Regions from separate parts of the Blautia sp. AM47-4 genome, predicted to be linked through region 4. Evidence: predicted binding sites of a transcription regulator. Region 4 holds the regulator's gene; each other region holds the start of a gene.
The links. The regulator HrcA, encoded in region 4, represses chaperone genes, less so after heat shock. The targets are predictions, from matches to a motif close to TGTTAGCACTCNNNNNNNNNGAGTGCTAACA.

Region 1: the regulator HrcA is predicted to act here: its motif matches at 5,499-5,529, upstream of DW965_RS02875 (Hsp20/alpha crystallin family protein).
Region 2: the regulator HrcA is predicted to act here: its motif matches at 2,016-2,046, upstream of htpG (molecular chaperone HtpG).
Region 3: the regulator HrcA is predicted to act here: its motif matches at 4,375-4,405, upstream of clpB (ATP-dependent chaperone ClpB).

Annotation. Positions count from the first base shown of each region.
Region 1 covers NZ_QUHY01000003.1:58,373-65,849, forward strand. The annotation lists gene DW965_RS02850 (nicotinate phosphoribosyltransferase) at 1-565, opposite strand, end outside; partial or broken gene DW965_RS02855 (acyl-[acyl-carrier-protein] thioesterase) at 632-1,335, opposite strand; tRNA gene DW965_RS02860 (tRNA-Gln) at 1,417-1,485, opposite strand; gene DW965_RS02865 (cation diffusion facilitator family transporter) at 1,620-2,798, opposite strand; gene DW965_RS02870 (ABC transporter substrate-binding protein) at 3,018-4,451, opposite strand; gene DW965_RS02875 (Hsp20/alpha crystallin family protein) at 4,844-5,311, opposite strand; gene DW965_RS02880 (hypothetical protein) at 5,735-5,899, opposite strand; gene DW965_RS02885 (ATP-binding protein) at 5,929-6,678, opposite strand; gene DW965_RS02890 (hypothetical protein) at 6,746-6,940, opposite strand; gene DW965_RS19565 (cobaltochelatase CobT-related protein) at 6,957-7,477, opposite strand, start outside.
Region 2 covers NZ_QUHY01000002.1:207,889-215,365, reverse strand. The annotation lists gene htpG (molecular chaperone HtpG) at 1-1,881, opposite strand, end outside; gene DW965_RS02405 (TetR-like C-terminal domain-containing protein) at 2,225-2,791, shown strand; gene DW965_RS02400 (oleate hydratase) at 3,011-4,990, shown strand; gene DW965_RS02395 (ethanolamine utilization protein EutH) at 5,079-6,146, opposite strand; gene DW965_RS02390 (DUF5721 family protein) at 6,181-6,687, opposite strand; gene DW965_RS02385 (magnesium transporter CorA family protein) at 6,694-7,477, opposite strand, start outside.
Region 3 covers NZ_QUHY01000018.1:4,931-12,407, reverse strand. The annotation lists gene DW965_RS12325 (GntR family transcriptional regulator) at 1-208, shown strand, start outside; gene DW965_RS12320 (hypothetical protein) at 205-546, shown strand; gene DW965_RS12315 (hypothetical protein) at 471-890, shown strand; gene DW965_RS12310 (NAD(P)-dependent alcohol dehydrogenase) at 1,034-2,095, shown strand; gene DW965_RS12305 (CobW family GTP-binding protein) at 2,128-3,072, shown strand; gene DW965_RS12300 (hypothetical protein) at 3,244-4,326, shown strand; gene clpB (ATP-dependent chaperone ClpB) at 4,515-7,121, shown strand; gene DW965_RS12285 (DUF4250 domain-containing protein) at 7,118-7,291, shown strand.
Region 4 covers NZ_QUHY01000001.1:189,727-197,203, forward strand. The annotation lists gene uvrB (excinuclease ABC subunit UvrB) at 1-1,563, shown strand, start outside; gene DW965_RS00945 (helix-turn-helix domain-containing protein) at 1,761-1,979, opposite strand; gene DW965_RS00950 (hypothetical protein) at 2,152-2,517, shown strand; gene DW965_RS00955 (helix-turn-helix domain-containing protein) at 2,595-2,813, opposite strand; gene hrcA (heat-inducible transcriptional repressor HrcA) at 3,098-4,156, shown strand; gene grpE (nucleotide exchange factor GrpE) at 4,206-4,817, shown strand; gene dnaK (molecular chaperone DnaK) at 4,883-6,760, shown strand; gene dnaJ (molecular chaperone DnaJ) at 6,986-7,477, shown strand, end outside.

The DNA.
Region 1 (7,477 bases), on a different contig from region 4:
TCTGTCCTGTCAGGACATTGGAGGTTCCGATGCAGCCGCCGATCATGGCAGCACGCGCGCCGTAAATGCCGGCATCCGGTCCCTGCGCACGGCGGAGTCCAAACTCCATGATGCCGTCGCCCTTTGCCGCGTAAACAACGCGGGATGCTTTCGTCGCGATCAGGCTCTGATGGTTGATCATGTTCAGAATCGCGGTCTCTACAAGCTGTGCCTCCATGATCGGAGCGACAACTTTTAAGAGCGGCTCTCTTGGGAATACGACGGTTCCTTCCGGGATCGCATAGATATCTCCGGTGAAATGGAAGCCTCTTAAATACTCCAGGAAATCATCGTTGAAAATATGGAGGGAACGGAGATAGTCGATGTCATCCGGTGAAAAGTGAAGATCGCGGACATACTCGATTACCTGCTCAAGTCCTGCACATACGGCGTATGCGCCGCCACATGGATTCTTTCTGTAAAATGCATCAAATACCACGATCTGATCGGACGGGTTCTCGTAGTAGCCCTGCATCATGGTAAGTTCATATAAATCGGTTAACAGTGTAAGGTTCTGCGCTCTCATGGCAAATTCCCCTTTCCTCATTGTGTTTATTACGTTCGTATCTTATTCTTTCCGATTGTACCACAATCATTGAAATTCCACAACTACGTATGGCTGTCCTTTTTCATCGTTCAGCGAGATAAAACAGCCGTTTTCCGTCTCAGCGCGCAACGGATGCAGGACATCGCGAGGTGCGCCTGCTGTTTGTATTCGGCGCGCATCCGGCGCACGGTGAAGTTCTTCGGAAGGCATTCACCGGCAAGGGAAATGAACTGTGCGTTGTTGACGTGGTGGTTCGTATCGAGGTTGTGCGGCCGCACCGGGAACGGTTCGCCGATGAAATCTGCTTCCGGCATTTTCACTTTGCGCTCGCCGAAATCCTCGTCGATCGGATCGTCAATGCCATAGGCGTCTGTCGTCTCTTTCGGTGCACGGACGGGATGACCCGTTTCCATATTGACGTAAGACCAGATGGAGTTGGCACAGGCGAGCATTTCGCCGTCTTCTGTTTCCATCGTGAAGTTACGCATGCCAAGAAATCCTTTGAAGCCGCTCGCCCATGTAGTGATTTTTACCGCTTCACCGAGGGATGGATAGCGGCGCACATGAATCTGCCACGCGGACAGCACCCAGGCGCAGCCTCGTTTTTTGAGCTCCGCAACGCCCTCGCCGATCGCTTCCGACTGGAAGGTACTGCAGTCCTGAAAGTAATTGATCAGCCCCGGCAGAGTGAGATTTCCGTCCTCACCGATTTCGCTGTAGCGGATTCTGCTCGTAAAGGAATACTTCATCGTTTCGTTCCTCCTGCTGTATTTGTTTTTGAGCATCGAAAAAGGCCTCAGGTACGAGACCTGAGACCTTTCAATGAGCTGGGCTACCTGGATTCGAACCAGGAACTGACGGAGTCAGAGTCCGTTGCCTTACCGTTTGGCGATAGCCATTGCCTTGCGACAAAATGTATAATACACTATCGCAAGAGAAAAGTCAACACCTTTTTTGAAATTTTTTTATTTTTTTCAAAAAACTGACTTTTGGAACATTTTGGAAGGGATTTGACGGCTCAACCCGGCCGTTGTCACTCTCCCGCCACGTATTTTTTGTCGATGTTGACGACACATTCATACTTCTCATCCATTTCCTTCATCAGCGCCCCGATCTGCCCGATCACGCGATCACAGTCTTTCTTCTTATAAGAATACGGGATTTCAAGATCAAAAATCAGCTTCTTTTTCTCCGCCCCGTTGATCATACGGAAATCGTGGAAGGAAAGCTCCGGATCGAGAATGGAAATTACGTTTCTTACCTTCTCCTTTGTCGCAAGAACCGTCGCATCGTGGATCTCCACCGGATCCATGTGGATGACCAGCAGAATCCCCAATTTTTCACCGACCTCATGTTCAATGCGATCGATAATATCATGCGATACCTCGATATCGACATCTCGCGGCACCTCCGCATGGATCGATGCCATACTTCTGCCAGGCCCGTAGTTGTGGACAATCAGATCATGGGTTCCTACAATTCCTTCATAGGAAGCAACCTCTTTCATGATCCGTGCATACAGATCCGGATCCGCGCCCTGCCCGATCAGCGGTTCCAATGTATCTTTTACAATGGAAATACCGGACCACATAACGAGTACCGCCACAACAAGTCCTGCGATTGCGTCGATATTAACCGAAAGGAAATGGCAGATCAATGTAGAAGCGATCGTTGCGCTCGTCGTGATCACGTCACCCATGGAATCCGCCGACGTTGCCAGCATCACCTTCGACTGAATGCGGTTTCCCAGTTTTCGGTTGAAAAGCGCCATCCACAGCTTTACACCAACCGAGAGCACCAGAATCAAAAACGGAACCATCTGAAATGTGATCTCTTCCGGATTGCGGATTTTCTCCAGGGAGCTCTTTAAAAACGTAAAGCCGACTTCAATAACCAGAAACGAAACGATCAGCGCTGCAATATACTCGATCCGCCCATGCCCGAACGGATGCTCTTTGTCGGCTGGTTTGTTTGCCATCTTCACACCGACGAAGCTGATCACAGACGATGCCGCGTCCGAGAGGTTGTTGAACGCATCCGCCATAATCGCCAGAGAGTTCATTCCAGCACCGATCAGCAGCTTTGCCGTAAACAGCAGAATGTTGCAGCAGATTCCCACGATGCTTGACAAAATGCCATAGCTCGTGCGCACATCCGCGTTGTCGGTTTTCTCATAATCTTTTACAAAACGTCTTACCAGAAAATCTGTCATGGTTCCCCCTTCTTTTAAAAAAAGGCCTCCTGCATTGCCGCGGAGCCCTTACGTTTTCCCTGTCTTTTTCTATAGTAGGCAGTGTCGGAAAAAAAGTCAAGCCTAACATATTTTCGGGATTTCTACTAATAATTACAGGGGACTCTTCCGGCAGCATTTGACAATTGAATGAGAGTTTTTCTTTTCCCTCTGCCTTTTGAGTCCCCTATAATTTGATTTTTATTTTACTTTGTAAATTTTAGCCATATCCTGCACATACAGCGGATAGAACTGGTAGCCCGCAAAATCGCTCCGAAGTGCAACCTCGCATGCCATATCCTCGATATACAGGTTTGCCGCATCGTCACAGAGCAGTGTTTCCATTTTTTTGTAAAGCTCAACCTGCTCCTCTTCATCCGTACTGGTCTTAACCTGCTGATACAGTTTATCATACTCTTCGTTGCTGTAGTTGATAAAGTTCTTGGATGATGTTGAGGTAAACCGTTCCAGCAACGCGCGTCCGGTCAGATATGCCGCGTCAACGCCGACAACCGTGGACTGGAACTTCCGGTCTGCATATACATCCGACAGCCAGCTGTCCCACTCGACCTGCTGAATTTTGGCAGTAACACCGATCGCTTTAAGCTGCTCTACCAGAACCTGGGCTGTATCGATATGCTGCTGATAATTGTTCGGCACTGTAATCGTAAGCTCAAATCCATCTGGGTATCCGGCTTCTTTTAACAGTTCTTTTGCCTTCTCAATATCCTGATTATATCGCTCTGACAGTTCCGGCACATAATATTTTCCAAATGCCGGGAACATGCTGCTTCCGATGATCGTTCCTTTTCCGTCTGCAATCATATCCAGCACTTCCTGACGATTTGCCGCATAGCAGAGCGCCTGGCGCACCTTCACATTGTTGAGCGGTTCCACGGCATTGTTCAGATACAGCGCCTGTACCAGGTTCATACCGCCGTCATAAATCGTAAAATCGGAATCTTCGGCAAGCTGCGCTGTCTGTGTGGAACTGAGACGTGCATACATGTCCAGTGTACCGGATTTCAGGTTTGTTACGACTGCATTGCTGTCCTTGACAATTCGAAATGTTACCTTGTCCAGATACGCCTGATTTTCCGTATCCCAGTAATCGCTGAATTTTTCAAGGACAATATTTTCCTGCGGGGACCGTGATACATAGTGGAACGGGCCTGTTCCGACCGGATCTGCTTCCAGATCTTCCACATGCTCAGGTACAATCGCCACCGTCAGATAGGCAAGAAACTCAGTGTCTGCCTCTTTTAAATAGATGTCGATCGTGCTCTCGTCCGGAATTTCAACCTTGTCTACATTGGAAAATGCCTCTACCAGAGGCGTTCCGTCTCCGTTGATACCCGCACAGCGTTCGATTGAATATTTTACATCCTCTGCAGTGACGGTCGTTCCATCGTGGAACTTGACACCATTCCGGAGCTTGAAGGTATAAACCTTTCCATCCTCCGAGATCGAATGGCTCTCTGCCACCGCATCGTTCAGATTTCCTTCTTCATCGGGCTTTACAAGGCCCTCATAAATATTGAATAGGATTTCTTTCGTTCCTGCCGCAACAGATTTGTGTGGGTCAAGACTATCCTCAATGTCCTGAGGAATTCCTACCGTGATGGAACCTCCCATAACAGGTTCCCCTGTCGGGGTTGATTCCGTTGATACCTGAGAACTTGTGGTATCGGAAGAATCTGCTTTCCCATCCTTGCCATCCTGCATCCGCCAAGTACAACAGTAAGAGCTGCAACTAAAAGCAGCGCAAGTACGCTTCTTCTTTTCTTCATGATTTCTCCTTTTGATACGAGTTCTCTCATTTTGTAATTGTCACGCCTATTGTATCCGACCTGTTCCCAAATAGCAAGTACATTATTGTATACAATTTATTTTCCGAATCCGAAAATCACGTATATCCGCCCGCGTATTCCGGATTCTTTCCCTCGGGATGTACCGGAAAAGATAAAAATTTTGCCGCCCGGGAATTTTAACATTCCCGGGCGGCAAACGCTTTTGCTTTTTTTCTTTTATCCTTCAATGGAGATTGTCTTTTTCTGCTCCACAGCCGGTTTTGCTTCCTTCTTCGGTACGAAGAGTTTCAGCAGACCGTGTTTAAATTCAGCCTTGATATCCTCTTCGGTAATATCTTCACCTACATAGAAGCTTCTGCTGCATGCACCTGCGTAACGCTCTTTGCGGATGTAACGGCCGTTCTCTTTTTCTTTCTCGTCTTTGTCAAGACCTTTCTCTGCACTGATGGTCAGATAACCATTTTCCAGTGTGGCCTGAACTTCATCTTTCGTGAAGCCCGGAAGGTCAACCACTACCTCGTAGCCATTATCCAGCTCGCGAATATCTGTTTTCATCACATGGCTGGCTTTGCGGCCATACAGTTTCTTTTCTGTATTCTTCATCTCTTTGTCATAATCATAGAACGGAAAATCGTTGAAAAAGTCATCAAATAAATTTTCTCCAAAAATACTAGGCATTAACATAAGTCATCGCTCCTTCTTATTCTTCTCATGGAACCTGATCCATGCTTTTTCTCCGGTTTTTCTTTTCACCGGATCTTTTTGTTTACCTGTTTCTTTGGAACGGAAAGGCTTCCGGATACCGGAGGTTTTCTTCTTTTCCTCTCTTTGTATCCCTCTTCCTTTGTTCTAGCTGTAATATAACACTTATTATTAGCACTGTCAAGAGGCGAGTGCTAATTATTTTGTGAAGATTGTGTGAACGCTACGAGCCATGCACATTTACGTGAAAAGCCCTCGTTCAAGCTTGCTTGGTAAAGAGGGCTTTTTCATGGAAATGTATAGGGCGACAGCCCGACAGCGAGGGAATTTATTCCCGAGCTGTGCACAGACACCTATATGAGTGAAACTTAGCGAAACTTAAATTACGCCCAAGATGGAATATACTTATTTGTTTGTACTTGATTTTTTAATCTGATCATCTATATCTTCTCCATCACCAAATACCGTAACCTTTATTGATCTTCCCCTTTCCGTTTGATATTTCCGGATATACTCTGTTAATTGTTTTACGTAAATTTCTTCATCTTCCACAATTGCAATCTGTATCATCCTATACCCACCTAAATCTCCTTATTCTGTTAAATAGAAAGTAGAAATTCTGTTAAGTTTTCAATAGCATCTGGTTTTTCTGATAGTTCTTTCCCCATCAGTCCCTCTCCCATAATACCAGGATCCGCACTAAGAGATACAGCGACTCGACTTGAATTCCATACAGCTTCATACATCATTTCCTGATTCTCTTTTGTTACTTTATTGAGAACGTAATAAAATGGTTTTTGAATACTTTCCGATAATTCCCCGATTTTTTTGGAAAGCTGTAGGGATTCATAGGATGGATCTATGATTATCAATATCAAATCTACACCGTTATCAATTCCACGTCCAAAGTGTTCAATACCAGCCTCCATATCCATTAGCGCAAATTGGTCTTCTGTAAGCCTGAGATTTTGGATAAATTGAGTCATAACAGTTCCCATAGCACAAGAGCACCCTTCATTTGCCTGATGAATTTTTCCACTGGTCATCAGTTTTACACCGTCCTTCAGACTATAATAATCTTCCGGTATATCATCTATAGTCCAGGTTTCCTCAAAAAACTGATGAGTAAATTTTGATAACATCATATCATTTAAAACATTTTGCTTACCACCGAAATAGTCTGTAAAATCTCTGGGAAGCTTCATACCCAGCTGTCGGTGTAGACCATAATTAGATTCATCGGAATCAATTACCAAAATTTCTTTTCCTCGTCTGGCTAAAGCCTTAGCCAAAAGACTGGTTACTGTACTTTTTCCACATCCACCTTTTCCGCAAACTGCTATTTTCATCTCTATCTTTACTCCTTTTCTTTTTTCTAAATAATAAGCATTACATATGACCATACTTCAAACTGTCTTACTCCACTTCCTCCAGTTCTGTTCCTTCTGGAAGAATATATCCGCAGTTATCACATACTCCGTCCTCTGCAAGTATCCCGTCTTTCACAAAGGCTTCAATGCCTCCCGGTTCATGACAGCGTGGACAATCTAATTCCTGTATCCTTTTCTGATTTCTTACATCCTGGCAATTGGAAAATTCAATTTTACCCATAGTGATTCCTCCATTTTCATTCCATATCAATTTGTCTTCGTAAAAAAGTTCCTACTATACGGGAAAAATTGCTGATATTACGAATATAGGCAAAGTCTTTTCCATAGATTCTCTTTTCCACGGAGAGCTCTTCTTCATTCCCTGCAAAAATACCAATTACGAAAATTCCCTGATTTCTGGCCCGACGTACCTCATATGCAGTATCTTTCACAGCTTTTTCTCCGTCATAGATCTTGGGCTGGCGGGTTCCTGGTCGTTGTATGCTCATATCACAGGGTTTTCCATCACTTAATACGATTAAAATCTTATTTTTTTCCGGTCGCTCCATGAGAGAGGAACCGACTGTTTTCAGTGCAAGCCCATCTCTGTTATTGGCATATGCACGAAATTGAAAGATTCTTTCATTTGTTTCCCTTGGATCTTCATAATCCCGAAATCTCTGAAGTACTGTATATCCCCAGAAAGCACAGTATCCTGTCACCCGATGAGGAATTCCTGCCTGGCTTAATGCTTCACTGATAATATATCCCTGCGCCG
Region 2 (7,477 bases), on a different contig from region 4:
TCCGCCGAACATGGACGGATCCATGCCGGTCATGCCGTACATCTTCATCATATCCTGCATCCGGCGGCTCTCCTCGGAAAGCGTTACCATGGAGGATACATTTTCGTCTTTCAGGTTCTCAACTTTGACGGTCAGATCTTTCTTGTCGAGGACTTTGCGGAAGAGATCGGTCAGAGTATTTGTAGCGTCGGTCAGATCCTCACCGGACTCGTCTTTCATATCGTTGGTCAGATCTGCATCGATGCGCTGGAAAGTTACATGCTCGTTGTAACGCTCTGCATGGGTGATGAAAGCGGAGTCGATGTTGTGTTTCAGGATGACAGCATCCATGCCCTGACTGCGGAACATGTTGATGTACTGGCTCTGCTGAACTTCGTCGGTGACGTAGTAAACAGTCGTTTTTTCCGGCTCTTTCTTCTCGTCAGCGTTTTCCGTATTTTCGGTATTCTCCGTAGTTTCAGCCTTCTCTTCGATGTTCTCTGCAGGAGCTTCTTCTTTCTTATTCTCGTTGATGCAGTCCTCAAGAGTCAGATATTTTCCGTCGATGTTCTTGAACAGAATATAGTCCATCATCTTCTTGGAGAATTTCTCGTCCTTGATGCATCCGTATTTGATGAATGGGTTGATATCATCCCAGTATTTCTCGTAATTCTCACGGTCGGTTTTGCACATGCCGGAGAGCTTGTCAGCGAATTTCTTGGAGATGTACTCGGAGATCTTCTTGACAAATCCGTCGTTCTGCAGTGCGCTTCGGGATACGTTCAGCGGCAGATCCGGGCAGTCGATGACGCCTTTTAAGAGCATCAGGTATTCCGGAATGACTTCTTTGATGTTGTCGGCAATAAATACCTGGTTGTTGTACAGCTTGATGGTTCCCTCGATGGAATCGTACTCGGTGTTGATACGCGGGAAGTAGAGGATACCTTTGAGGTTGAACGGATAGTCCATGTTCAGGTGGATCCAGAACAGCGGCTCGCGGTAGTCGTTGAAGACTTTGCGGTAGAATTCTTTATAATCCTCATCGCTGCACTCGTTTGGATGTTTGGTCCACAGCGGGTGGATATCACTGATGGAAACCGGGCGTTTGTTGATTTTTACTTTCTCTTTGGCCGGGGAAACTTCAACCTGCTCTTTCGTTCCGTCTTCTTTTTCTTTCTCTTCGTATTTTGCGTCCTCGTGGATGTGCTCTACGACAACGTCGTCATCTTTTAATTCGCTTTCATCGATGGTCTCGTATTCCTGCGGCGCATTTGCTTTGGACAGGAAAATTTCAACCGGCATGAAGGAGCAGTATTTTTCCAGAACTTCGCGGACACGGTATTCGTTTGCGAATTCCAGGCAGTCCTCGTTCAGGAACAGAGTGATTTCGGTACCAACAGTTGTCTTGCTGCCCTCGGACATATCGTACTCGGTGCTTCCGTCACAGGTCCAGTGTACCGGGGTGGATCCTTCTTTATAGGAAAGAGAATCGATGTGAACTTCATCTGCTACCATGAAAGCAGAGTAGAAACCAAGACCGAAGTGGCCGATCATCTGATCTGAATTCGTTTTGTCTTTGTATTTCTCCAGAAATTCGGTAGCGCCGGAGAAGGCGATCTGGGTAATATATTCTTCGACTTCGTCTGCGGTCATACCGATACCGTTATCGATGAATTTTAAGGTTTTCTCATCCGGGTTTACAATCACCTGAATGGCTGCTTTGTAGTCATCCGGCAGAGTATATTCGCCCATGCCGTCGAGTTTTTTCAGTTTGGTGATGGCATCGCAGCCGTTGGAAACGAGCTCGCGGACGAAGATATCGTGGTCGGAATACATCCATTTTTTGATAATCGGGAAAATATTGTCGCTGTTGATTGAAAGATTTCCATGTTTCGCACTCATGAGAAACACACTCCTTTTCTTATAAAAATATTTTGATCCAGCAAAGCGGGAATATCATGCTTTTTTAGATGTCTGCAGCTTTTTTACTGCTCTGATAGTTATAGTAATACTGGCACAGGGAAAAGTCAAGGGGAAATTAGCACTCGAGAAAAAAGAGTGCTAACAGAACGACGGAAAGTATTGAATTTACTGGTATTACGGTACTTTCTAAACTTTTTGTAAAGTCTGATCAAAAGGGCTGCGCAGTTGTTTCTGGAGAATGGATATGCTACAATGAAAAAGCATAGAAGCGTTTCGAACAGAAAGATTCCGAGGGTACATAAAAGAAAAATGGAGGAAATACATGACAAATGCGACAAAGGCGGCGCTGGAAGCGTCATTAAAAAAGCTGCTTTTGAAAAAGCCGCTGGACAAAATTACGATCAACGATCTGACGACAGACTGCGGCATCAGCCGGATGGCGTTTTATTATCATTTTAAGGATATCTACGATCTTGTCGAATGGTCGTGCCTGGAGGATGCGACGCAGGCGCTGCAGGGGAAGAAAACGTATGAGACATGGCAGGAAGGCCTGCAGCAGATTTTTGAGGCAGTGCTCGAGAATAAACCATTTATTATGAATGTCTATCACTCTGTAAGCCGGGAGCAGATCGAAACATATCTCTTTCATCTGACGCACGATCTGCTGTACGGTGTCGTGCAGGAAAAAGCAAAGGGAACCGGCATCTCCGAGGCGGATCAGAGTTTTATCGCAGATTTCTATAAGTATAGCTTTACCGGTGTCATGCTCGACTGGATCAAAGACGGAATGAAAGTGGATTACCATATGATTGCGGAAAAAATGCACCGCACGATGGAAGGAAATGTCGTCAATTCCATCCGAAATTTTGAAAAAAGAAATAAAATATAGTTACACTTTACAAAACAGGGCGGATGATAAAAATTTAATCATCCGCCCTGTTTTGTAAATGGAAAAGCGGGGAAAAATGAAGTAAGATTCAAATTGTCAACAGACAATGGCAACACAAATAGAAACTTGTAAAACAAAGAAAGCAGCATAACCTATACGAACCGGAAATTCGAAAAAACATTCCGGCAGTCGTATTTAGAAAAGAAAGGATGAACGTCTATGTCAAAAAAAGGATTAAAATTCGGAATCGCATCAGCAGCAGTCATCGGAGCTGGAGCAGCAGTGCTGCGGGCAAAAAACAAGAGTGAAGCAAAAAAAGCAGCGGAGACAACCACTGTAACATCAGAACCAAAGAATGATTACCGCAACACCGAGCGCGGAAAAGATAAGAAAAACAGCAAAGGCATTTATTACACCAACGGAAACTACGAAGCCTTCGCAAGACCGGAAAAACCGGAAGGCGTCGATGAGAAGAGCGCATACCTCGTAGGAAGCGGCCTCGCGGCCCTCGCAGCAGCGTGCTTCCTTGTAAGAGACGGCCAGATGAAAGGCGATCACATCCACATTCTGGAAGCCATGGACATCGCCGGCGGTGCCTGCGACGGTATCTACGATCCGACCCGCGGCTACATCATGAGAGGCGGCCGTGAGATGGAAAACCACTTCGAGTGCCTGTGGGATCTGTTCCACAGCATCCCGTCAATTGAGACACCTGGTGTATCCGTTCTTGATGAGTATTACTGGCTGAACAAAAAAGACCCGAACTACTCCCTGTGCCGTGCAACGAAGAACCGCGGCGAGGATGCCCATACCGACGGAAAGTTCAACCTGAGCCAGAAAGGCTGCATGGAGATCATGAAACTCTTCATGACAAGAGACGAGGATCTGTACGACAAGACGATCGAGGATGTTTTCGATGATGAAGTCTTCAATTCCACCTTCTGGCTGTACTGGAGAACGATGTTCGCATTTGAAAACTGGCATAGTGCACTGGAGATGAAGCTGTACTTCCAGCGGTTCATTCACCACATCGGCGGACTGCCGGACTTCTCCGCACTGAAATTCACGAAGTACAACCAGTATGAATCCCTGATTCTTCCGATGAAGAAATACCTCGAGGATGCCGGCGTAGACTTCCAGTTCAATACCGAAGTAACCAACGTTATCTTTGAAATCAACGATGGAAAGAAAGTAGCAAAAGCCATTGAGTGCAAGGTAAACGGCGTCGAGAAAGGCATCGTTCTCACCGAGAATGACCTCGTCTTCGTTACCAACGGAAGCTGCACCGAAGGCACGATCTACGGCGATCAGAACCATGCACCGAACGGTGATGCAGAGGTCCGCACGAGCGGCTGCTGGAGCCTGTGGAAAAACATTGCAAAACAGGATCCGTCCTTTGGACATCCGGAGAAATTCTGCTCCGATATTGCAAAGACAAACTGGGAATCCGCAACAATTACCACTCTCGACAATAAGATCATTCCGTATATCACCAATATCTGCAAACGTGATCCGAGAACCGGAAAGGTTGTTACCGGCGGTATCGTAAGCTGCCAGGATTCCAAGTGGCTTTTAAGCTGGACCATCAACCGTCAGGGACAGTTCAAAGAGCAGGATAAAGATAAGGTATGCGTATGGGTTTACAGCCTGTTCACCGACGTACCTGGCGACTATGTGAAGAAACCGATGAAAGAGTGCACTGGTAAAGAGATCACCGAAGAGTGGCTGTACCACCTCGGCGTGCCGGTTGACCAGATTCCGGAGCTGGCAGAGAACAGCGCTGTCTGCGTACCGACCATGATGCCGTATATCACCGCATTCTTTATGCCACGAAGAAAGGGCGACCGCCCGGATGTCATCCCGGATGGCTGCGTCAACTTCGCATTCCTCGGACAGTTCGCTGAGACACCAAGAGATACCATCTTCACGACAGAGTATTCCGTTCGTACCGCAATGGAAGCTGTTTACGGACTCCTCGGCGTAGACCGCGGCGTGCCGGAAGTATGGGGCAGCGTTTACGATATCCGCGATCTGCTGGACAGCTCCGTGAAACTGATGGATGGAAAATCTCCGCTGGAAATCGAGCTTCCTGGACCGCTCAACCTGCTGAAAAAACCTCTGCTGAAACTGGTAGATGGAAATGTAGTTGGAGATCTCTTAAAAGAGCATGGAATTATCAAAGAGGATATGGTGAAATAAGAAATAGAAAATAAGTAAGAAATGCAATAAGACCTGCGCTTTCAAACGGCGCAGGTCTTATTGCGTTGCTATGTATGCTCTCAAACAATTAAGCAGATTTCTTCGTGAAAAACAGCGCGGCACAGACGGCGGCGATGCCTCCAGCGAGCTTTGCAACGAGAAGCGGCACGACAAAATCAGGATCGGTGCCGAACGTAAATCCCATATGTGCGGCGATGGTCGATGCGGCGGAGACGAGGAAAGCTGCGTTTACAATCTTTCCGCGCTCGTCCATTTTTTCCATCATTGTGATCGCCGGAACAGGGCTGACAATGCCCATCAGAAGGCCGGCGGCACTGCTGTCGTTCATGCCGGTTTTTCTTCCAATAAAAGAGAGCGGCTTTTTGAGCACCCGCTGTAAAAGCTCCGCCGTCGGAAGGCTGCCGAGCAGTACAATGCCGATGGACGAGACGACCGCCATCGCGTCCTCCAGCGGCGCAAGGTCCGGGAGCAGCGAAAAGCCGGTCATATAGCAGAACGCGCCCGCGATGAGGCCGATCGTCGTCAGAAGCCGGATCACATCTGCAAATACCGTGAACGCGCGCACGGTCTGCTCCGGAAAACGCCAGATGCCGAACATCAGCAGAAAGCAGAAGAGGAGCACCGGGAGCGACTGAAGTACGATCTGCAGAAAAGAGAGTTCTGAGAGCAGTCCGCCGACGATCATCGTGACGGGAAGCGTGCCCGTGCCGATCAGCATGCCGCGGGAGAAAAAGAGGCGGTCGCCGCTTTTCAGCATTCCCATGCCGACCGGAATCGTAAAGGTGATGGTACAGCCAAGCGTCGCCGCAATCACAAGTCCTGCGTAGCGCACCATCTCCTGCGATGCCGAAAGCTCTCCGGCGAGCTGGTAGCCGCCCATGTCAATGGCGAGAATGCCGGCGAGAAGTCCCGCATCCAGCCCCAAAAAGTTCCAGATGGGAACGAGGGCGAAACGGAGAAAGCGGGAGAGCAGCGGGGTGAGGCAGATGATGCCCGACATGGAAAGTGCCGTCGGTCCAAGCAGCGTAAAGCCCTCCTCAAACCGTTTTCCAAGTCCGAAGCGATTGCCAGCGATCCGGTCGACACCGCCGAGTACCGCGCCGACTGCCATGATCCACATAATAATCTGATTCATAAAAAGAGAACCTTTCTAAATAAGTATTTTGTCTTTATATCTGTTCTTCAAATGCAATTTCATTTTTCAGCAGAAACTGGCGGACTTCCTCATCGAAGACGCGGTCGAGCGACTTGTCCATCGTAAAGATTTTGAGGGAAGTTCCGGTGGTAAGTAAGAGTTTTCCGTCCTTATACTGAAAATTCAGAAAGCATCCAAACACGTTCTCTATTTCCAGCGGCAGCGCATGGTCCGCGATCATTTTTTCGCACGCCGCCTGCGGAAGCTGAAACACAAATTTGAACTGCAGGGGTGTCCGTTTTCCTTTGATGACGGAATAGCAGAACGATTTCACATCTTTCCAGAGAAGCCGCGTCCGCCCTTTTTCTTTTAAGAGCTGCGCGTCATCGGGATCGAAAAAGTCCGTGTGAAGACTGCCGTCGATGGAGAACGTCGTAAACGTTGTGATCGACGCCTCGGAGACGGGAAAGCGGTCAAATGTCTCGAGACGGAGCAGAGTGTTCATAAAATTCTTTAACTGTGTAATCTGCAGGATAATCATCCGTAGTTAAAACCAGCCTTTCTTTTTAAAATACCAAATTTCAACAGCAACAATGAGAATACAGACGCCGATCAGGATGAAGTACGCATACGGGGCAGAAAGCTCAGGCATATGCGTAAAATTCATGCCGTACCAGCCGGCGATCAGGGAAAGCGGGAAAAAGATCGTCGAGACGACCGTCAGAATCCGCATCGTATCGTTCTGACGCAGGTCGATCTGCGCCTGCTGCATCTCGCGGATCTGCAGGGCGTACTCCCGCAGCATCTGGGTGTGGTCGTACAAACGGTCCACGCGGTTTCCAAGGCGCGAAAACTGACGGGCGCATTCCGGGGGAAGAAAGTGATTTTCGTCCTCGGAGAGTATTTCGCACATGTCGAGAAGCTGCTGGTAATAGGCATGGAACACGAGCAGCTCCCGACGAATCGTGATCAGGGTCCGCTGCAGCTCTTTTGGCAGAGTGTCGAGAAGAGACTCCTCGATTGTCGCGAGGCGCTTCTCAAAATTCTGCAGATAGAGCATATCCTCCTGGATCAGCGATTCCAGAAACGAGAAAAACAGGTGGAAGACATCGGAAGTATCGAGCGGTTCTTCCGGGAAGAGGAGGCTCTGCAAAGCCGGAAGTGTCTGTTCGTCGGCTGCCAGAATAAGCTGCCCCCGGTCGAGATAAAACGCAAGCGAGAATGCAAGGTGAAGCGGATGCGTCTTGTCCGGGACGGCAAGCGATCCGACCAGGCAGTCAGGCAGCAGCTCTGCGCGGCAGTATTCGATGCGCTCCGGCTGCAGACTGCGC
Region 3 (7,477 bases), on a different contig from region 4:
CTTGCAGATTGATGAGACACGAGACAGAATTTCAGCGAAATCCGCGACCTTTATGGAAGCCCAGGTTCTGAAAACGGAGCCGAAGGATGCGCTTCTTGTGGTGCACAGAGTCACCTACTGGCAGAACCGGCCGGTGAGCATTGACCACGTGCGGATCATCGGAAGCAAGTACGAGGTGGAGATTTCGGGAAAAGGACGGAGTAAATGAGCGATGAGACAGAAGAACAGAAGAAACTGATGCGGCAGATTGATATCAGCTGTGTACAGGCATTTCATACAATGGATGAAATTGATGCGATGGTGGAGCTGGCAAAGAAATATCGTCTGGCTGCTGTGTTTACCTTGCCGGCGTTCAGCGCCCATGTGGCAGAACGGCTGCAGGACACCAGAGAAATCCATGCGGGAGGCGTGGTAAGCTTTCCGGGCGGCGGAGATACGACCGGACAGAAGAAGCGGCAGGCAAAAGAACTGTGGGAGGCTGGCTGCCGGGAAATCGACATGGTGATGAATCTTACGGCGTTCAGAAGCACGAATTTTCTTATGTAAAAGAAGAACTTCTGGCCATCCGGGAGCAGGTGCCTTCGGCGATTTTTAAGGTGATCATCGAGGCACCGCAGCTGACGGAGCAGGAAATCTGCCAGGCAGTGGATCTGTGTGTGGAAGGCCGTGCGGATTATGTAAAGACGAGCACCGGATGGTATCCCGGCTGTCCTTCCACCGTGGAGCAGGTTCGAATCATGAGCCGTGAAGCCGCCGGTCGCATTCAGATCAAGGCCGCCGGTGGAATCCGCAGTCTGGAAACTATACAGGAAATGCAGAAAGCCGGCTGTAGCCGTTTCGGTATGGGAATGCGGTCGGTACAGAATTTGATAAAAAGTATCTATAAGTAATCTATTGTGCAAAAGCTATAAAAAAGTCACGGAATATTCTACGATATTCCGTGACTTTTCTGTTGAATTAGTAACCTATTAGTGATATATTCGAATCATAGGAATCGATAAATCATTAACAATCTGAAAGGAGAGCAAAAGATATGAAAGGTTATGCAATGCTGAAAATCGGTGAATCCGGATGGATCGAGAAAGAACGCCCGAAATGCGGGCCGATGGATGCCATTTGCCGTCCACTGGCAGTTGCCATCTGCACATCAGATGTCCACACTTTATGGGAAGGGGCCATCGGTGACCGTCATAACATGATTCTGGGCCATGAGTGCTGTGCAGAGGTTGTGGAAGTCGGAGAGCTCGTAAAAGATTTCAAACCGGGAGACCGGGTTCTTGTGCCGGCCATCACTCCGGACTGGAATTCTCTGGAAGCACAGGCTGGTTATTCCATGCACTCCGGCGGAATGCTGGCAGGCTGGAAATTCTCCAACTTCAAAGATGGTGTCTTTTCTGAATTCTTTCATGTAAATGATGCCGATGGAAACCTTGCGCTGCTTCCGAAAAACATCAATGTTGTCGACGCGTGCATGCTTTCCGATATGGTGCCGACCGGATTCCACGGCGTAGAGCTTGCCGATGTACAGTTTGGTGATACAGTTCTTGTCATCGGAATCGGACCAGTTGGTCTGATGTCGGTAGCCGGAACGAATATGCGCGGCGCATCGAGAATCATTGCTGTCGGAACGAGACCGGTCTGCGTAGAAGCGGCAAAAAAATACGGCGCAACGGATTTTGTCAGCTACAAGAACGGACCGATTTTCCAGCAGGTACTTGATATGACAGATGGAAAAGGTGTTGATAAAGTAGTCATCGCCGGCGGTGGTGTAGAAACCTTTGCAGAAGCAGTAAAATGCCTGAAACCGGGCGGAAAGATCGGAAATGTAAACTATCTTGGATCCGGTGACAACATTGATATTCCGCGTGTAGAGTGGGGCGTTGGAATGGGTCACAAACAGATTAACGGAGGCCTGATGCCTGGCGGAAGACTCCGCATGGAAAAACTGGGAGCTCTTGTTTCGGCAGGCAAGCTGGATGTCAGCCCGCTGTCCACACATGTGTTTGATGGATGGGATCATCTGGAAGGAGCACTGTTCCTCATGAGAGATAAACCGAAGGATTTAATCAAACCAGTCGTTAAATTGGCTGACTGATGATTTGAAAATTTGACTGAAAAAGGAAACGTATGAAAATATTGATCGTATCCGGCTTTTTGGGCGCGGGAAAAACAACATTTATCAAACGGCTGGCCAGGAACGTCGATCAGCGGTTTGCCATACTGGAAAATGAATATGGAGCCGCAGGAATCGACGGCGTACGTCTTGGCCAGAACCGGCAGGGAACGCAGAAAAATGTATGGGAAATGACAGAGCAGTGCATCTGCTGCATCGGGAAAAAGGATTTTGCAGCATCCGTGCTGACCATTGCCAATGTGGTAGACCCGGAATACCTGATCGTAGAACCGACAGGTGTCGGAAGTCTCGCCCGGATTATAGAAAATCTGCGTCAGATCGAGTACGAGAGAATTCAGCTTCTCTCGCCGGTCACTATTGTGGATGTTTACAGTTACCGCCGCTATATGGCGGAATATCCCGAGCTGTATCAGGATCAGATCCGAAGCGCGGATACGATCATTGTTTCCAAAACAGAAGCATGCCAGGCGGAAGAAAAACAGCGCATCCAGAAATTTCTGCAGGAAATTAACCCGCAGGCAAAAATCATCACGGATTATGCATCCACGATGACACGGGAAGATTACCAGAGCCTGCTGCTGGGCGGCCGATATGAGAAAGAAGTACAGGATACGCAGAGCGGCGAAAAGATGCCGGAGACCTTCTCCTTCGAAAATATCCGAATGGAGGCACCGGAAACCCTGTGGTGTTTTCTGGAACAGATCATTCGCGGAGCGTTTGGAAATATCATCCGTGCAAAAGGACAGTTCGCAGCCGGAGACCAGTTTCTCCAATTTGATGTCGCCGATCACCGCTACAGCATCACCGGCACAGAACAGAAAAACGCCGGCCAGGCTGTGTTTATCGGAAACGATATGAACGAAGATGCGATCCGGCAGTATTTTAAGAAATGCGCCGGAAACCAGAAAATGAAATATGCTGCCCGTCATGTATCATAAAGTAAATAGGAAAAAGAGATTGCGGAGTCCTGCCAAAACAGGGTTTCGCAATTTTGGTTTTTACAGAAAGATTCAACTGAAAAACGAAGGATAGGCAAAAACGAAAAATTACGCTAAAATAAACATACAAGTATTTCAAATAAAACAAAAGAAAAATCAGGGGGATCTGATATGGAGGAACAGAAAAGAAGACGGGAAAGAAAATCAGCGGCATACTGGTTGAGCAAAAGCTCGATTTTATATCCGATCTGTATCTTGTATGTGATGTATGTGAAACAGGTTGAGGTATATATTACAGAATGTTCCGTCCATATTTCGTCGGGGACAATGCTTTTTGCCTATGCGCTGTGCCTGATTTTGTGGCTGGCCTCACCCATTCGAAGCTACTGCGCAGATGGAACTGCAAATGAAGTTTTATTCTATACATTTCCGCCGAGCATACTGATGCTGTTTTTATTTGCCCAATATTCACTGAAAATTGTGTTGTTTCTTGCAGTGCTGGATGGGATATTTCTTGTTACGGTTTTAAGAGATTTACATAGAAAAAAACGAAAATATTCTCCGAAAAAATTCTGGAGATTAAAAAGAAGTGACTTAAACGCATTTCTGTTTGTTTCAGTATGCGTGAGTATGGTACCGACTTGTATGATGATATATTGGAAGCTTGAGTCTCCGTCCGGAGTGGCAGAACTTTACGAACGAAAAAAGGACTATAATCTCGTCCAGAATCAGGAGAACATTTTTCAGGAAAATAAAGAATTTCTGCTGAGCTTAAAGGAGAGCGAATGGAGGCAAAAAACACTGGAAGAAAGAACAATTGCAGCGCAGAAGATGGTATGGCTTGAAACAGAACGACTTGGAATTCCCGAAATTCCGCTGTATGTGAAAGAGACAGGATCATCGAATTGCGTTGCATTATATAATAATGAAGAGAACGAAATATGGTATGCTCCAGAGCATTTAACATCTCAGACAGCAGAAGAATTTTTTACGGGAATTTGCGAAGAATGTTATCATGGAATGGAGTATTATCTGCTGGAGCGAATGGACTGGAATTCGGAAATGGCGAATACTGCTTATTTTGAAGAAATGAGGAAGTGGAAACTAAATGATAATCGCTACATATCTGGACGCGACGAGGGCGATTCGTTTGAAGCATATCAATCACAGCCGCTGGAAGCATCTGCCAAAAAGTATGCCAGTTCCGAAACAGAGGCACTGATTCATTTTATTGCTGTGTACGGCGATGAATAAAAATCTTTTAGGGGGGAGGGAGAAAAGGAGCGTCGGGAAAAATAAAAAAATTAGCACTCACCTCTTGACAGTGCTAATAACTAGTGTTATAGTACGACTAGAACAAAGAAAGAAAAGAAAATTCACATCAACGCTCTTTTTGTTCGGAGCGAATGTTAGCACCCAAATAGATAAGGAGGAAGCCGATTATGAATATTAGTAAATTCACACAAAAATCGCTGCAGGCTGTACAGGACCTGGAAAAGACCGCATACGATTTCGGCAACCAGGAAATAGAGCAGGAGCATCTGTTGTATAATCTCCTGCATCAGGACGACAGCCTGATTCTGAAAATGATCGAAAAGATGGAAATCAACAAAGAACATTTTCTGAACCGTGTCGAGACGGCACTGAACGACCGCGTCAAAGTATCCGGCGGTCAGCCGTATATCGGTCAGTATCTGAATAAAGCACTGGTAAATGCTGAGGATGAGGCGAAAGCCATGGGAGACGAGTATGTTTCCGTAGAACACCTCTTCCTGGCAATGCTGAAAAATCCAAGCCCGTCCATGAAAAAACTGTTTCAGGAGTACGGCATCACAAGAGAACGTTTCCTGCAGGCATTAAGCACCGTGCGCGGAAACCAGAGAGTTACCACCGACAACCCGGAGGCAACATACGACACCCTGGAAAAATATGGCCAGGATATCGTAGAAAAAGCCAGAAACCAGAAAATGGACCCGGTTATCGGCCGTGATACCGAAATTCGGAACGTTGTCCGTATCCTGTCCCGTAAGACAAAAAACAATCCGGTTCTGATCGGTGAGCCTGGTGTTGGTAAAACCGCAGTCGTAGAAGGCCTGGCCCAGCGAATCGCCAACGGCGATGTACCGGAGAGCCTGAAAGATAAAACCATTTTCTCCCTCGATATGGGAGCCCTGGTAGCCGGAGCAAAATACCGCGGCGAATTCGAGGAGCGTCTGAAAGCTGTTCTGGAGGAAGTCAGAAAGAGCGACGGAAAAATCATTCTGTTCATCGATGAGCTGCATCTGATCGTCGGCGCCGGAAAGACCGACGGCGCGATGGATGCCGGAAACATGCTGAAACCTATGCTGGCACGAGGCGAACTGCACTGCATCGGTGCCACAACGCTGGATGAGTACCGCCAGTACATCGAAAAAGATGCCGCCCTGGAGCGCCGTTTCCAGCCGGTTCAGGTTGATGAGCCGACCGTAGAGGATACGATTTCCATCCTGCGTGGCTTAAAAGAGCGCTACGAAGTTTATCACGGCGTAAAAATCACCGACGGTGCCCTCGTTGCAGCCGCAACCCTTTCGAACCGTTACATCAGCGACCGTTTCCTGCCGGATAAAGCAATCGACCTGGTCGACGAGGCATGCGCTCTGATCAAGACAGAACTGGATTCCATGCCGGCCGAGCTGGATGAGCAGCGCCGTAAGATTCTGCAGATGCAGATCGAGGAAGCCGCACTGAAAAAAGAGACCGACAATCTGAGCCGCGAGCGTCTGGAAACATTGCAGAAAGAGCTGGCTGAGTTAAAGGATACCTTCAATTCTGCAAAGGCACAGTGGGAAAATGAAAAGAGTTCCGTTGAGAAACTGTCCAAACTGCGTGAGCAGATCGAGGACATGAACCGCCAGATCCAGAAAGCAAAGAATGATTACGATCTGAACCGCGCCGCTGAACTGCAGTACGGTGAACTCCCGAAATTACAGCAGATGCTGGAAGCAGAAGAGAAAAAAGTTAAAAATGAAGATCTCTCCCTGGTACACGAGAGTGTAACGGATGAAGAGATTGCCAGAATTGTCTCCCGCTGGACTGGAATCCCGGTTGCAAAACTGACCGAAGGCGAGAGAACTAAGATCCTCGGCCTGGAAGATGAACTTCACACGAGAGTTATCGGCCAGAATGAGGCAGTCACCAAGGTTTCGGATGCGATCATCCGTTCCAAAGCCGGAATCAAGGATCCGACAAAACCGATCGGTTCGTTCCTGTTCCTTGGACCTACCGGTGTCGGTAAAACAGAGCTTGCGAAAACGTTGGCAGAAAAGCTGTTTGATGATGAGAACAACATGGTTCGAATCGATATGAGTGAATACATGGAGAAATACTCCGTCTCCCGTCTGATCGGAGCGCCTCCGGGATATGTAGGCTACGAGGAGGGCGGCCAGCTGACCGAGGCAGTGCGCAGAAAACCATATTCTGTTGTTCTGTTCGATGAGATCGAGAAAGCGCATCCGGACGTCTTCAACGTTCTGCTGCAGGTACTCGATGACGGCCGTATCACCGACTCCCAGGGCCGTACCGTAGACTTTAAAAATACGATCCTGATCATGACCTCCAATATCGGATCCCAGTATCTGCTGGACGGCATTCAGGACGACGGCAGCATCTCCGAAGAGGCGAGAAACCTGGTCATGCAGGATCTGCGTGCACACTTCCGTCCGGAGTTCCTGAACCGTCTGGATGAAACAATTATGTTCAAACCATTGACAAAAGACAACATTGGTCATATCGTAGATCTGTTGCTGAAAGGACTGAACAAACGTCTGGCAGACCAGGAGCTTACCGTCGAACTGAGCCCGGCTGCAAAACAGTTTGTCATTGAGGGCGGCTACGACCCTGTTTACGGCGCCCGTCCATTGAAACGTTTCGTACAGAAAGAGGTAGAAACCAGCACCGCAAAACTGATCCTTGGCGGTCAGGTCAGCGAGGGCGATACGATCCTTCTGGATGTGGAAAACGGCGGCCTGAAGGCAATGATCAAACCAGGTGTGGAGGTAGTAGACGAATGATGCCGAAAGATCCCGTAATGCTGCTGAGCTATGTCAATACGCAGTTAAGAGATTTTTACCCGTCGCTCGCAGAATTCTGCGCGGCCATGCAGACAGAGGAATCCGATCTGCGGGAAAAACTGGCGCTCATCGACTATGAGTACGATGAGAAAACGAACCAGTTTGTATAAGAATAACCAGGCCCTGAAAAAAATGGCGGAAAAAGGCGTTCCGTATGTGGAAAAAACACATACGGGGCGCCTTTTTTACGCAAAGCGTGTTTCTTATAACTGACAGGAAAAATCATATCTATAATAGAAGAAATGTGGTAAAATGGAGGAAAAGAAAATCCGCTGAAAATGGGGAAACAGCGGATC
Region 4 (7,477 bases):
TGTATCTATGGAATCGGAAGCCCGAAGGACTACATGGAGATGATTATTTCGCTCCGCCCGGGAATGGAAAAGGACCGGGACGATGTGATCCGGCAGTTGATTGATATTCAGTATGACCGGAATGATATGGATTTCCACCGCGGTACGTTCCGCGTGCGCGGTGATGTATTGGAGATTTTTCCGGCGGAGGAGACGGACAAGGCGGTGCGCGTCGAGTTCTTCGGGGATGAGATTGACCGTCTGGTGCAGATCGATACGCTGACGGGTGAAATCTTATGTGAACTGAACCACATCGCAATCTTTCCTGCCTCCCACTACGTTGTGCCGATGGACACGATCCTGAAAGCAACAGGCGAGATTGAAAAGGATATGGAAGAGCAGGTGAAGTTCTTCAAGCACGAGGGAAAACTGATCGAGGCCCAGCGCATCGAGGAGCGGACCAATTTCGATATTGAGATGCTCAAAGAAACCGGCATCTGTTCCGGCATCGAAAACTATTCGCGTTACCTCTCCGGATTAAAGCCAGGCGAGCCGCCCTACACACTGATGGACTATTTCGGAGATGATTTCCTCATCATCGTGGATGAGTCGCATAAGACTGTTCCGCAGATCCGCAGCATGTATGCCGGCGACCAGTCGCGGAAATCGACGCTGGTGGACTATGGATTCCGTCTGCCGTCCGCAAAAGACAACCGCCCGTTGAACTTCGGCGAGTTCGAGGACCGGATTGATCAGATCCTCTTCGTATCTGCCACGCCGGGCGACTACGAGGCAGACCACGAGCTGCTGCGCGCTGAACAGATCATCCGCCCGACCGGCCTTCTCGACCCGGATGTCGAGGTGCGCCCGGTGGAGGGACAGATCGACGATCTGATTTCGGAAGTAAAGAAAGAAACTGAAAAACACAACAAAGTTCTCGTGACGACGCTGACGAAGCGTATGGCAGAGGATCTGACCGACTATATGAAAGAGGCCGGCATCCGCGTGCGCTACCTGCACTCCGATATCGACACCCTGGAACGGACCGAGATCATCCGTGATATGCGTCTCGATGTCTTCGATGTGCTCGTCGGCATCAACCTTCTGCGTGAGGGTCTCGACATCCCGGAAATCACACTCGTGGCGATCCTGGATGCCGATAAAGAAGGTTTCCTGCGTTCCGAAACCTCCCTGATCCAGACCATCGGCCGTGCCGCGCGAAACAGCGAGGGCCATGTTATCATGTACGCCGATGTGATGACCGATTCCATGCGACTCGCGATCGACGAGACGAAGCGCCGCCGTGCCCTGCAGGAAGCCTACAACAAAGAACACGGCATCACTCCGACCACCATCAAAAAAGCCGTCCGCGATCTCATCAGCATTTCGAAAGAAGTGGCAAAGACAGAAGAAAAGATGGAAAAAGACCCGGAGTCCATGAGCCGCGAAGAACTGGAAAAACTGATCGGCCAGGTACAGAAACAGATGAAAGCCGCTGCCGCCGAACTCAACTTCGAAATGGCCGCCGAGCTGCGTGACAAAATGATCACACTGAAGAAGAGCCTGGATGACATGGAAGAATAAAAAAGAAGAAAAGAGCATGAAAAAAAGCGTGCCGGAAAAGCGACAGAAAACTTTCCGGCACGCTTTTTTGCGTCCGATTTTGATTCCTTCTTGTTCAGAATTGACGCAAAATAAGAATACCATTATAATATAAAATACGACCAAACGGTCGTATCAAAACGAAAAACACAAAAATAAAAAAGACAACAATAAAAAAATTAATCGCCGAATTTTCTCTTTTTACTGGAGACACTCAGCAGATAGTCGACCGAGCAGTCATAGAACCGTGCAAGCCGGATCACATAGTCGATCGGGATGTCGCGGATTCCTTTTTCGTAGCGGGAATAGACGTCGCGGTTGCATTCGAGCAGGGCAGAAATCTCTTTGATGGTGAGATCCTGATCGATCCGCATATCTTCAATTCTCTGGTATTTCATACGTTGTACCATCCTTTCAGATTCAAACCCATACTACCAAACGGTTGGATGGACAAAGTTAAATCAGATCATATGGTCGCAAATTGGAGAATGGGGCGGGAGAGAGAAACGGCGGGTGAAGACAGCCTGTGCAGAAAACAGAAAAATATGTACGGCAGAAATGGGGGAACGAATGGGAAAAGCAGAAAGAATAGAAATAGAAGATTTTGTCCAGAATATAGTGGAACGGATGGAGACGCCGGAAGCGTTTGAAAAAATGATCAGCCGGGAGGAAGAATGCGAAGCGCAGGGGCAGGAGAGCCGTCTGAGGGATGTGCTGAAGAAAGAATGGCCGGTGGACGAAAAGGGAGAGCGCATCTATCAGATCACTAATATATATGAAGAAAAAGCAGAAGAACTCCTCATTGTAGAACTGTATACCGGCATCCACCTGGAAAACGGAGTCCCGTGCGGGCATTTTACGCTGTATCTCTGCGGGGAGCCGGACGGATGGAAACTCAGCGAAACGCGGATGATGGAATATCTGCAGAATCTGTAAACGAAAAAGCAAAACAGGGAGGACAGGGAAAAGAAAAACTGTCCTCCTGCTTTTGCTGCGGCGGAGACACCGGAAAGTCAGGATCCATACGGCCGCTTCTCATCGCTGATGCCGACCAGATAATCCAGACTGACCTGATACAGCTCCGCCAGACGGATGGCAATGGAGATCGGCAGTTGCCGGACGCCTTTTTCATATCGGGTATACACATCGCGGTTGCAGCCGAGATAGTCGGCAACCTGGCGGATCGTCAGATCGTGGTCCGTGCGCAGATCCTCCAGTCTCTGATATTTCATGATTCATCACCTCTGAGAAAATGCTACTAAATGGTCGTATTAAAATGGCAGAATCCTACCATACGGCTATAGCGCCTTTGAAACAGTAGAATGCAATAAAAAAGAAAAGTCAGATTCCTTTTCAGAAAGAAAACGGTTTATACTTTTTTCACAATTTCTTCATAGAAAAACCGGGAAAAGGTGTTGACAAACAAAAGGCAGAGTGCTATCTTAAGAGCATAGATGTTAGCACTCCACTGAAACGAGTGCTAACAGGACTATACAACAGGAAGGAGCTTATCTTAGTGGATACAGAATTGGATGAAAGAAAAAGAAAAATATTAAAAGCGATCATCCAGACGTATCTGGAAACGGGCGAGCCGGTCGGCTCAAGAACGATTTCCAAATACACGGATTTGAATTTAAGCTCCGCCACAATCCGGAATGAAATGTCCGATCTGGAAGAGATGGGTTACATCTTACAGCCCCACACTTCCGCAGGACGCATTCCTTCCGATAAAGGCTACCGCCTCTATGTAGATGAGCTGATGCGGGAAAAAGAACAGGAAGTTGCAGACATCAAAAACATGGTCATTGAAAAAACAGACCGAATGGAAAAAGTTCTGCAGCAGGTTGTCAAAGTCCTCGCTTCATCTACCAACTATGCAACGTTGATTACAGGACCGGAATATCACAGAAATAAAGTGAAATTCATCCAGCTCTCAAAAGTCAATGAAGAGCAGCTCCTGGCCGTCATCGTCGTAGAAGGCAACCTGGTGAAAAACCAGATGATCGACCTAGACGAGACCATCAACGATGAACAGATATTAAAGCTGAACCTGCTTCTGAACACACAGCTCAATGGCCTGACCATTGAAGAAATCAATCTTGGCATGATCAAGAAGATGAAAGAGCAGGCAGGCATCCACTCCGGCATCATCAGCAAAGTGGTCGATACCGTAGCGGAAGCCATCGCAGTCAGCGAAGAAGATGTGCCGGTGTACACCAGCGGCGCAACCAACATTTTCAAGTACCCTGAGCTTTCCGACAGCAGCAAAGCCAGCCAGCTGATCTCCACATTCGAGGAACGGCAGAAACTGGTCGATATGATCAAAGGAGCTGCCGAGGAGCAGGACGGAGAGGAAAATACCGGTATTCAGGTATACATCGGAAATGAATCTTCGATGGAACCCTTACGGGACTGCAGCGTGGTCACCACCACATACGATATGGGAAACGGTATGCGCGGAACAATCGGTATCGTGGGACCAAAGCGGATGGATTACGAAAATGTGGTAGATAACCTGAAAACATTAAAAGTTCAACTGGACGCCGTCTTCAAAAAGCCGGACACAGGTGAGTAGAAAGGTGGAATGATCAGTGAGCGAAGAAAATAGAAAGAAAGAGGAAACCATGGAAGAACCTACACGCGAGATGGAAAAAGAAACCGGAGCAGAGACCGATCTGCCGGAAACCGAACCGGCTGCGGAGCAGGAAGAAGCAAAGAAAGCAGCAGAGGCAAAAGAAGCGGAAGCTGCAGAAGAAACTGCTGAGGATGGCAAAGAACGAAAGTTCTTCAAAAAGAAAAAAGATAAAAAAGATGAGAAAATCGAAGAGCTGACTGACCGCCTGACCCGTCAGATGGCAGAGTTCGATAACTTCCGCAAACGCACCGAAAAAGAAAAAGCAAATATGTATGCCATTGGAGCAAAAGACATCATCGAGAAGATTCTTCCGGTTGTTGACAGCTTCGAGCGCGGACTTGCAACGGTGGAAAACCCGGAGGAAGATCCGTTCGCAGACGGCATGAATAAAGTATACAAACAGTTTACCACAGCACTCGATGAACTCGGTGTAACCGTGATCGAGGCCGTTGGAAAGGAATTCGATCCGAACCTGCACAACGCAGTGATGCATGTGGAGGATGAGGAAGCCGGCGAGAACATCGTCGTAGAAGAGTTCCTGAAGGGCTACATGTACAAAGGCTCCGTAGTCCGTCACAGTATGGTCAAGGTGGCTAATTAAGCTTGAAGATAAATAAATAGAAATTAAACCATTTTTTAGCATAATTCATTGAGGAGGAAACAACAATGGGCAAAATTATTGGTATTGACTTAGGAACAACAAACAGCTGTGTAGCCGTTATGGAAGGTGGAAAACCAACCGTTATCGCAAACGCAGAGGGTGAAAGAACAACTCCATCTATCGTAGCATTCACAAAAACAGGTGACCGTCTGGTCGGCGAGCCGGCAAAACGTCAGGCTGTAACAAACGCAGACAGAACCATCCGTTCCATCAAACGTGAGATGGGTACTGATTATAAAGTAGACATCGAAGGAAAGAAATACTCTCCACAGGAGATCTCCGCTATGATCCTTCAGAAACTGAAAGGTGATGCAGAGAACTACCTTGGTGAGAAAGTAACAGAAGCAGTTATCACCGTTCCGGCTTACTTCAACGACGCACAGCGTCAGGCTACCAAAGATGCCGGTAAAATCGCAGGTCTTGATGTAAAACGTATCATCAACGAGCCTACCGCAGCAGCTCTGGCATACGGACTGGATAACGAGAAAGAGCAGAAGATCATGGTATACGACCTTGGAGGCGGTACTTTCGATGTTTCCATCATCGAGATCGGTGACGGCGTTATCGAAGTTCTTTCCACAGCAGGAAACAACCGTCTGGGCGGTGATGACTTCGACCAGAAAGTAACAGATTATATCCTTGCTGAGTTCAAGAAACAGGAAGGCGTAGATCTTTCCAATGATAAAATGGCTCTGCAGAGAATCAGAGAAGCAGCAGAGAAAGCAAAGAAAGAGCTTTCCAGCGCAACTACAACCAACATCAACCTGCCGTTCATCACTGCAACCGCAGATGGCCCGAAACATCTCGATATGAACCTGACAAAGGCTAAATTCGATGAGCTGACCCACGACCTGGTAGAGAAAACCGCAGAGCCGGTACAGAGAGCACTTTCTGATGCAGGCCTTCAGGCATCCGAGCTTTCCAAAGTCCTTCTGGTAGGCGGATCTACCCGTATCCCGGCTGTACAGGATAAAGTAAGACAGCTGACCGGACACGAGCCGAGCAAGAGCCTGAACCCGGATGAGTGCGTAGCACTTGGTGCTTCCGTACAGGGCGGTAAACTTGCAGGAGATGCCGGCGCAGGCGACATCCTTCTTCTGGATGTAACTCCGCTGTCTCTGTCCATCGAGACGATGGGAGGTATTGCAACTCGTCTGATCGAGCGTAACACCACAATCCCGACCAAGAAAAGCCAGATCTTCTCCACCGCAGCTGATAACCAGACAGCAGTAGATATCAACGTAGTACAGGGTGAGCGTCAGTTCGCGAAAGACAACAAATCCCTCGGCCAGTTCCGTCTGGATGGAATTCCGCCAGCAAGAAGAGGCGTTCCGCAGATCGAGGTTACCTTTGATATCGATGCCAACGGTATCGTAAATGTATCTGCAAAAGACCTGGGAACAGGAAAAGAGCAGCACATCACCATCACCGCAGGCTCTAACATGTCCGACAGCGAGATCGACAAAGCAGTCAAAGAAGCTGCTGAGTTCGAGGCTCAGGATAAGAAACGAAAAGAAGCAATCGACGCAAGAAACGATGCAGACTCCATGGTATTCCAGACCGAGAAAGCAATCGAGGAAGTCGGCGACAAGCTTGATGCAAACGACAAAACAGCAGTAGAAGCTGACCTGAACGCACTGAAAGATCTCATTGCAAAATGCAATCCGGAAGAAATGACCGATGCACAGGTAGCTGATCTGAAAGCAGCTCAGGAAAAACTGATGACAAGCGCTCAGAAACTGTTTGCAAAACTGTATGAGCAGCAGGGCGGAGCAGCAGGCGCTGGTGCCGGAACAGCAGGTGCAGGCCCGGATATGGGAAATGCAGGAGCAGCAGGCGGCCATGACGACGATGTCGTAGACGCTGACTACAAAGAGGTTTAATTTTCGGCATGTCACACTCCGTGAAAATACCGACTGTGAGTTGAAACAATAAGTAAATAAACGCAAAAAGCCCTGTGAGGCGAATGTTTGCAGGGGACGGAAAATACATTCCGCCCCCTGTATTTATGCTGGTATTGCTTTCGGAAAAGTGCTATACTGGAGCGTGCGGAAAAACATTTCTGCAAAGATGAAATTTGTGGAACAGAAATGAAAAGGTGAACATAAATGGCAGAAAAAAGAGATTATTACGAGGTCCTCGGCGTAGACCGCGGAGCGGACGATGCAACATTAAAAAAAGCATACCGTAAACTGGCCAAGAAATACCATCCGGATATGAACCCGGGCGACAAAGAGGCCGAGGCAAAATTTAAAGAGGCGACAGAAGCCTATGGCGTGCTGAGTGATCCGGACAAACGGCGTCAGTACGATCAGTTTGGCCACGCTGCATTTGAAAACGGCGGTGGCGGCGCAGGAGCCGGCGGATTCGGCGGCTTCGACTTTGGCGGCGGAGATATGGGTGATATCTTCGGCGATATTTTCGGCGACCTGTTCGGTGGCGGCGGAAGCAGAAGAAGAGCAAACAATGGACCTATGAAGGGAGCAAACCTCCGCGCTGTTGTCCACATTACGTTTGAGGAAGCTGTTTTCGGATGCCAGAAAGAGCTCGAGATCAACCTGAAGGATACCTGTACAACGTGCCACGGAACCGGCGCAAAA